Regions from separate parts of the Okibacterium fritillariae genome, predicted to be linked through region 1. Evidence: riboswitches for the same ligand, from Rfam matches in the RefSeq annotation. Region 1 holds a riboswitch; the other holds the start of a gene.
The links. Region 1 has a riboswitch for thiamine pyrophosphate ahead of ACUWEX_RS06660 (ECF transporter S component). Riboswitches for the same ligand answer to the same signal wherever they lie in the genome.

Region 1 (4,409 bases):
ACCGCAACGGGTGAGGCGAACAATCCGGATGCCTCGAGCGTCTCCTTCTGCGGCGCGAAAACGCTCCACACGGCCTCGACCAGGTTGTCATCGAGCTTCTCGTCGGCGCCGACTGCCTTCGCGAGATCCCACGTGTGGACCGCGACATCCGACACCTGCTCGGCCAGGTATTCGCGCACGGTCACGGTGTCATAGCTGAGGTGCACGGGCGCGTCGTGGGATGCTTCCCGCCACGCGTTCGTGGCCCGCTCGGAGTGCTGCCGCCACTCGGCCTTCAGGTCGTCAGACAGCGGGTTGAGCAACCCCTGCGCCTGCCGCGTGGTCATGCCGGTGAGCAGTGCGGACACCCACTGCTGCTCGTCGATCACGTGCTGCACGAGTTGGCGCACGTTCCAGTCGGTGTCGGGCGTCGGGGCATCCCAATCGCTGACCTGTTCGAGGCGACGCGAGAATTCTTCGTGCGCGGTGCGCTGCAGTTCCAGCCAGTCGTAGTCGGTCATCGGTGCCTCCCGGTCGGTGTGTCCCCGACCACTGTAACGCCCGGGCGCGCGAGCCATTCCCGAGTGCCGGGCGGCGGCCGGGCGGGGGCCGAACGGGTTTCGGTGCCGCGCTTCCGAGCGGTGCCCGCACGCACGGCGCCGGCACGGATGCTCTCGCGCCCCGCCTCGAATGTCGGTGGCGCCTGAGACAATGAGGTGTGTCCCGCCAAGATGGTCTCTCGCGTCGCGTCTCCGACGACGACGCCTCGGGCGAGGGCGCGCACATCCTCCACATCGACATGGACGCCTTCTTCGCGTCGGTCGAATTGCTCGACTACCCGGAGCTGCGGGGCAAGCCGGTGATCATCGGCAACCCGACGGGCCGCTCGGTCGTGACGAGCGCCACCTATGAGGCCCGGCGTTACGGCGTGACGGCCGCCATGCCCGTGTCGAAGGCCATCCGCCTGTGCCCGCAGGCCGTCATCCTCGAGCCGCATCACGCGCGCTATAGCCACTTCTCGAAGCGCGTCATGACCATCTTCGAAGAGGCGACGCCGCTCGTCGAGAAGCTGTCGATCGACGAGGCGTTCCTCGATGTGGCCGGGGCGCGTCGGCTGCTCGGCACACCCGCCGAGATCGGTCGCATGCTGCGCCGCCGCGTGCACGAAGAGACGGGCCTCACGTGCTCGGTCGGCGCGGCCGGGTCGAAGTTCGTGGCCAAGCTCGCGTCGTCGGCCGCCAAACCCGACGGCCTGCTGGTCGTGCCGCCGGCCGAGACGCTGCAGTTCCTGCATCCGTTGCCCATTCGAGCGCTCTGGGGCGTGGGCGGGCGCACCGAAGAATCGCTGCTGCGCATGGGGCTGCGCACGGTCGGCGACGTTGCCGCGGCACCCCTATCGGTGCTCGAGCGCGCGGTGGGTGCGGCCACGGGGCGCAAGCTGCATGAGCTCGCGCGCGGCGTCGACGACCGGCGCATCGTCACGCAGTCCACCGAGAAGAGCGTCGGCCACGAGGTCACATTCGACGAAGACATCCGCGACCCGGCTCGCATCAAACGCGAGATCCTCGGCCTGTCCGATCGGGTGGGGCAACGCCTGCGCGCGGCGGGTCTTTCCGGCCGCACGGTGTCGATCAAGGTGCGTTACTCCGATTTCACGACCGTCACGCGATCGCGCACGCTCGAAGACCCGAGCAACGTCTCGAAGCGGTTCTACGAAGAGGCCACCGACCTCTTCGATGCGCTGCACACGGATGGCCGCGCCATCCGCCTCATCGGCGTGCGGGCCGAGCAGCTGACCGAAGGCGGCCCGGGCGCCCTGCTGTGGGATCCCGACGAGGAGTGGCGCGAGGCCGAGACCATGATCGACTCGCTGCGCAAGAAGTTCGGCTCGGGCGCGATCGGTTCGGCGGCGCTCCTCAGCGGCACGACGCGCACGGGCCGGGATCGGGCGGCCGCGGCATCCGCCCACCGGGCCGACCAAGCGCGTCGAGAAGCTGACCGCAACCCCTTGGACGGGGAAGCCCCACAGAGTAACTTTGGGGCATGAGCAACCTTTCTCTCGACCTGGCCAACTCCTTCAAATCGCTCGGCGTCTCAACCGTCTACGGTGAGCCTGTCGAGTTCGAGGGGGGCTCCCTCATTCCCGTCGCCCTGACCTGGTACGGCTTCGGCGCCGGCGAAGGGGAGAACATCGAAGACGGCGACGAGAACGTCGCCGGTTCGGGTTCCGGCGGTGGCGGCGGTGGCGCCTCCATCCCGATCGGCGCCTACGTCAAGGCGGCCGACGGCATCCGCTTCGAGCCCAACGTCGTTTCGCTGCTCGCCGTCGGCATCCCGGCCATCTGGGTCACGGGCAAGGCCCTCGCGCGCATCATCAAGGCGCTCAAGAAGTAGCCCTCACTTTCTCGGCCCCGCGGCGACTCGCCGCGGGGCTATAATTTTGTCAACACGGGAGTCCGGTGAGCCGGGCTGAGAGGAAGGTTCTCAACCTTCGACCGTCGAACCTGATCTGGATCATGCCAGCGCAGGGAGGCATTCATCTCCTTACCCGTGCCCTCATTCACCGAATAGAAGGGGCACGAATCGTGTCAACGCGCACCGAAACACTCACCCAACCGCAGGCCCCGGCCGCCCCCAGCCGGTTCCGTTGGCGGGTCGTCGACATCGTCGTGGCCAGCGTGCTCGGCGTGGCCGCCGGCATCGTCTTCTGGGCCTGGGGCCTCGGATGGAGCGCCATCAGCGCCCCGTTCCAGTTCCTCCCCGGCCTGCAGGCGTCGCTCGCCACCCTGTGGGTGGCCGCCGGAGTGCTCGGCGCCCTCGTCATCCGCAAGCCCGGCGCGGCCATCTTCGTCGAGACCGTCGCGGCGGCCGTCTCGGCCCTCGTCGGCACCCAATGGGGAGGATTCCTCACCATCGAGGCCGGCATCGTGCAGGGCCTCGGCGCCGAGATCATCTTCCTGCTGTTCTTCTACCGGGTCTGGAACCTGCCCGTCGCCATGCTCGCGGGCGCGGGCGCCGGTCTCGCCATGGCCATCAACGACCTGGTGCTCTGGTACCCGGGCTCGGCATTCGGCTTCGTCGCGGTCTACACGATCTCGGCCCTCGTCGGGGGTGCCATTGTCGCGGGCGTGCTGCCGTGGCTCGCGGCCACGGGGCTCGCACGCACGGGTGCGCTCGATCGCTTCGCCTCGGGACGGGCCTCCGCTCGACGTGTCTGACGACAAGGCGATGTCGGCGCGCCCGGCCGGGGTCGAGGCCCGCGGCTGGGCGTTCCGGCACGCCAGTCGGCTCGCGTGGGCGGTCGACGGGCTCGACCTGTCGATCGCCCCGGGGGAGCGCGTGCTGCTCCTCGGGCCGTCGGGCGCCGGCAAATCGACGCTCATCCAGGCTCTGGCGGGCGTTCTCGGCGACAGCGCAGACGAAGGCGAATCGCGGGGCTCTCTTCTCATCGACGGGATGCTGCCCGCCGCCGTCCGCGGTCGTGCGGGCCTCGTGCTGCAAGACCCCGACTCGCAGGTGATCCTGGCGCGCGTGGGCGACGACGTGGCGTTCGGCTGCGAGAACCTCGGCGTCGATCGCGACGAGATCTGGCGCCGGGTGGCCTGGGCGCTCGATGCGGTGGGCCTGCACGTGGCGCTCGACTATCCCACGTCGCAGTTGTCGGGTGGGCAGAAGCAGCGGCTCGCACTGGCCGGTGTGCTGGCGATGCATCCGGGCTTGTTGCTGCTCGACGAGCCCACGGCCAATCTCGATCCCGCGGGCGTGGCCGAGGTGCAGGATGCCGTGGGGCGTGTGCTCGAACGCACGGGTGCGACGCTCGTCGTGATCGAGCACCGGGTCGACACGTGGGCCTCGGTCGTCGACCGTGTCGTCGTGCTCGAACCGAACGGTGGCGTCAGCGCTGATGGCTCGGTCGAGCGGGTGTTGGGGGATGCCTCGACCGCCGAACGCCTGCGCGATGCGGGTGTATGGGTGCCCGGGTGGCGCCCCGAGGCGCCGGCGCGGCGCACGCAGCCGGGAACGGGTGCGGGTGCGAGTTCTGCCTCTGGCGGCGCCATCGGTACAGCCCCTCCCGCTGGTGCCGGTGCCGGCGTGTTGCTCAGCGCCACGGGTCTCTCCGTCGGGCGCCCCGGCCAGCATCCCGTGCAGACCGATCTCGCGTTCGAGCTGCGCGACCGCGAACTCCTCGCCATCGAGGGCCCCAACGGCGCCGGCAAATCCACGCTCGCGCTCACGCTGGCGGGTCTGCTCGCTCCCCAGTCCGGCTCGGTCGTGGCGAGTGACCTGCTCCGGGGCGACAACCGCCTGGATGCCTCACCCCACCGCTGGCGGTCGCGAGAGCTCCTCACCCGCATCGGCATGGTTTTCCAAGACCCCGAGCACCAGATCCTCAAGCCGACCGTGCGCGAGGACCTGCTGGTGGGCCCGCG
Region 2 (4,409 bases), 620 kb from region 1:
TCGAGGCATCCGAATAGTTCACGTAAGCGCCGTCGCCCCAGTGCGGCTGCATCGCCTGCCGGAACCCACGCGCGTAGGCGTCGAACGGCGCGGGATCGGCGCCGTTCTCGAACGTGGCCGTGTATTGAACGGTGGCCAAGGCATCCCGCCACGGGAACGCGGTATCGTCGGCGCCGAGCTTCGCGACCTGCCCGCCGAGCGCATCGATCGACACGCCGCCCTCGATCATGCCGCCCACCTGGCCCGCCGCCGTGGCCTGGCCGATGAGCGCCTGAATCCCGGCCGCGTCGAGCGGCGCCTGCGCGATATGCGACGTCGCCCCGAACGATTCGCGTTTCAGGCTGCCGCCCGGGCCCGTGTTGCACTGCGCGACCGCGATGTTCGAGCATCCGGCGTAGATGGCCATGGCCTGCCCGTAGTCGTGCGTCGACGACGTGTTGGTGCTGGGCTTCACGGCGTTCGTGAGCCCCGCGAGCTGGGCCGCGAGCTGCCCGGGTGCGCCCAACCAGGTGCCCGACATCGTGATCGCCGGGCCGGTCGGATGCTTCACGGGCCCTCCCAGCAACTTCAACGTCGACCAGAGGCCCGGGTCGGTCTGGGGCATCCAGCTCTGCCACGCCTCGACCACGGCGGCGGCCTGCGCGAACGGCCAGGACAGGAAGAACATGGTGACGGTGGGGGCCGCCTGCGTCTGGAACGTGAACGATGTCACCACGCCCAGGTGCCCGCCACCGCCGCCGCGCAATGCCCAGAACAGCTCGGGTTCGTTGGTTGCCGACGCCGTGACGACTTTTCCGTCGGCCGTGACAATCTCGATGGCCGTGACCTGGTCGCACGTCAGGCCGAAGGTGCGCGTGAGCACTCCGACACCGCCGCCCAGGGTGAGCCCGGCGACACCGACGGTGGCACACGACCCGGCCCCGATAGCCCGACCCTCGGCCGAGAGCGCGGCATACACGGACGCGAGCGCCGCACCGGCCCCGATGGTCGCCGTCCCGTCGCTTGCGACCGTCACCTGGTTGAGCGGGCGCACGTCGACCACGAGCGACGGCGGCACATCGGTTCCGCTCGCGCCGCCCGCCGAGTATCCGGGATAGCTGTGACCGCCCGACCGGATGGCGAGGGGCACGGCATGCGCGGTCGCGAACGTGATCGCGGCCGCCACATCATCCGCGCTCGATGCCTCGAGAATGGCGAGCGGCTGGGCGTCGTCGAACCGCGGGTTCTCGACCAGCTTGAGCTGCGCGTAATCGGCATCCGCGGGCAACACGAGCGCGCCCTTCAGCTGCGCGGCGAACGCCTGCCAATCGGCCGCCGTCGCGGTCTTCACGGACGTCGGCGTGCCCGCGGCGGTGGGGCTCGCGGTGGGCGTCGCGGGCGCAGTGCACCCCGAGAGCATCAGCGTCGCGCCGGCGAGCAGAATCGCCTGGCGCCTCGTCAGTTCGGCCATGACCGGAGCCTACTGCGCGAGCGCCGTCCGCGGCAGGACCTCTCCCCCATCCGCGGCGGCGGGTCCCGAAGAGACCGCTATAGTCGTCTCAGTGACACGGGGTGCCCGCACGACTGCGGGCTGAGAACACACCCGTCGAACCTGATCTAGTTAGAACTAGCGAAGGGATGTCCGCGGATGAGTATTCGCCCAGGCACCAGCACGACCCTGCCCACCGACCCCGGCCCGCTGTCGCCGGGCGCGCACCTCGAGCGGATGCGTTCGACCGCTCCGCTCGTGCAGTGCATCACCAATCACGTCGTGACCAACATCACGGCGAACGTGCTGCTCGCCCAGGGCGCCTCCCCCGCGATGGTCGATATCCCGGTGGAAGCCGGCGTCTTCGCGCGCATCGCGTCGGGTCTGCTCATCAACCTAGGCACCCCGACTTCCGAGCAACGGGATGCCGCGCGCGAGGCCGCGGTCGATGCATCCGCGGCCGGCACACCGTGGGTGCTCGACCCCGTCGCCATCGGAGCGCTGCCCGTGCGCACCGAGCTGGCCCACGAGCTCGTGGCCCTGCGGCCGAGCGTGATTCGTGGCAACCCGTCTGAGATCTTGGCCCTGGCGGGTGCGGGCGCGGGTGGTCGCGGCGTCGACTCGGTGGCCGGCACCGACGACGCCCTCGACGCGGCACGGATGCTCGCGCGCACGCACGGCAGCGTCGTGGCCGTCTCGGGCGCGGTCGACCTCGTGACCGACGGCGATCGCATCGCCCGTCTGGCGAACGGAACCGAGTTGCTCACGCTCATCACGGGCGGCGGATGCGCGCTCGGCGCGACCATCGCCGCCTACCTCTCCGTGGCCCACGATGGCGACCTCTTCGAGGCCACCGTTGCCGCGGTGACGAACTACACGGTCGCTGCCGAAGTCGCGGCCGACGCGACCCGGGGTGCGGGGCCCGGCTCCTTCGCGGTCGCCTTCATCGACGCTCTCCACGCCCGCGACGCCGCAACCGTCGCCGACCGCGCGGTGCGTTCGTGACCGCGCGTCACGCCCTCGACCTCTCCCTCTACCTCGTCACCGACACCGCCCTGTGCGGCGAGCGTGGTGTCGCGGCGACGGTCGAGGCCGCTGTGCGGGGTGGAGCCACGACGGTGCAGGTGCGCGCGAAGGACAGCAGCGCGGCCGAAGCCCTGCAGCTTCTGCTAGCCGTCGCCGAGGCGTGCGACAGCCGCGCCCAGGTGCTCATGAACGATCGCGTCGACGTGTTCCTCGCGGCGCGCGCCCGGGGTGCCGCGGTTCACGGCGTGCACGTGGGCCAGAGCGACCTGCCCGCCGTCGATGTGCGCGCGATCGTGGGAGAGGCGGCGATCGTCGGGCTCACCGCATCCTCACTCGTCGAGGTCGAGGCCGCGAACGCGTTACCCGATGGCGTCGTCGACTACCTGGGCATCGGGGTCATCAGGGCGACCACCACGAAGCCCGACCACCCCGAGCCCATCGGCGTGCACGGTTTCGGCGAGCGCCGCACCCTGAGCCGTTTCCCGGCTGTCGCGATCGGCGGCATCGGCTTCGACGACCTCCGCCCGTTGCGGGATGCGGGGGCCGACGGCGTCGCGGTCGTCTCGGCTCTGTGTGCGTCATCCGACCCAGAGCGTTCTGCCCGCGAGCTTCGAGCGGAGTGGGAGCGATGAGCATCCCTCGCGTGCTGAGCATCGCGGGCACCGATCCGACCGGTGGTGCGGGCATCCAGGCCGACCTCAAGAGCATCGCGGCCAACGGCGGCTACGGCATGGCCGTCGTCACGGCGCTCGTCGCCCAGAACACCTGCGGCGTGCGCTCGGTCCACACCCCGCCCGCGGCGTTCCTCGGCGAACAGCTCGACGCGGTCAGCGACGACGTCGAGATCGACGCGGTCAAGATCGGCATGTTGGGCGACGAGACGACGGTCGCGGTGGTCGACGAGTGGCTCGCCCGCATCCGCCCGCCCCTCGTCGTGCTCGACCCCGTGATGGTGGCGACGAGCGGCGACCGTCTGCTCGATGCCCGCGCCGAGGATGCCGTGCGCCGACTCATCGAGCGCTGCGACCTCGTCACCCCGAACCTCAGCGAACTAGGCGTGCTGGTGCGCGAACCGACCGCGGCGACCTGGGCGGAGGCACTCGACCAGGGCCGCCGCCTCTCCGAGAGTTCCGGCGCGATCGTGCTCGCCAAAGGCGGGCATCTGGCCGGCGACGACTGCCCCGACGCCCTCGTCGACGTCGCATCGCGCGGGCGCATCACCGGCGGGCTCGCCGAGGTTCCCGGCATCCGCGCGGCCACACGCAACACCCACGGCACGGGATGCTCGCTCTCCTCGGCCCTCGCCACCCAGCGTGCCCGCACCGATGACTGGGTCGCCGCCCTCGTCGCGTCGAAGGCCTGGCTGCTCGACAGCCTCCGCTCCGCCGACGACCTCCGCGTGGGCCGCGGCAACGGCCCCATCAGCCACTTCCACTCCCTCTGGGCGGATGCCGCAGCGACGTCCTCCGGCGCTGCGCGCTAACGGCTGACCGCCACACCAGACACGCACCCTGTCCTAGCGAACCCGAAAGAACCTCATGCTCCTCTCCGAACAGATCGTCCTCGTCACGGGCGCCGGTCGCGGCCTCGGCCACTCCATCGCCCGCGCGTTCGCCCGCGAAGGCGCCCGCGTCGTCGTCAACTACCGCTCCTCGCGTGCCCGCGCCGAAGCCCTCGCCGACACGCTCAACGCCGGCTCGCTCAACTCCGGCTCGAGCATCCCGCGTGCCGTCGCGCTGCAAGCCGACGTGACCTCCCCCGAGGAGGTGGCCGCGCTCTTCGCAGCAGCGCACGCCCACTTCGGCCACCCCATCACCACCGTGGTCAACAACGCCCTCGCCGACTTCTCCTTCAACGGCGACGCCCGCGCATCGGCCGACACCATCGGCTGGGATGCTTTCGCCGCCCAGTTCGA

Region 2: it holds a riboswitch for thiamine pyrophosphate, as region 1 does, so the genes downstream of both, thiM (hydroxyethylthiazole kinase) here and ACUWEX_RS06660 (ECF transporter S component) in region 1, are expected to answer to the same signal.

What each region holds. Positions count from the first base shown of each region.
Region 1 covers NZ_CP199917.1:1,417,696-1,422,104, forward strand. Annotated here, with positions in the region: gene ACUWEX_RS06645 (TIGR03086 family metal-binding protein) at 1-500, opposite strand, end outside; gene ACUWEX_RS06650 (DNA polymerase IV) at 698-2,026, shown strand; gene ACUWEX_RS06655 (hypothetical protein) at 2,023-2,373, shown strand; TPP riboswitch at 2,418-2,527, shown strand; gene ACUWEX_RS06660 (ECF transporter S component) at 2,565-3,197, shown strand; gene ACUWEX_RS06665 (ABC transporter ATP-binding protein) at 3,208-4,409, shown strand, end outside.
Region 2 covers NZ_CP199917.1:796,345-800,753, reverse strand. Annotated here, with positions in the region: gene ACUWEX_RS03920 (FAD-binding oxidoreductase) at 1-1,450, opposite strand, end outside; TPP riboswitch at 1,538-1,635, shown strand; gene thiM (hydroxyethylthiazole kinase) at 1,628-2,473, shown strand; gene thiE (thiamine phosphate synthase) at 2,470-3,126, shown strand; gene thiD (bifunctional hydroxymethylpyrimidine kinase/phosphomethylpyrimidine kinase) at 3,123-3,977, shown strand; gene ACUWEX_RS03900 (3-oxoacyl-ACP reductase) at 4,033-4,409, shown strand, end outside.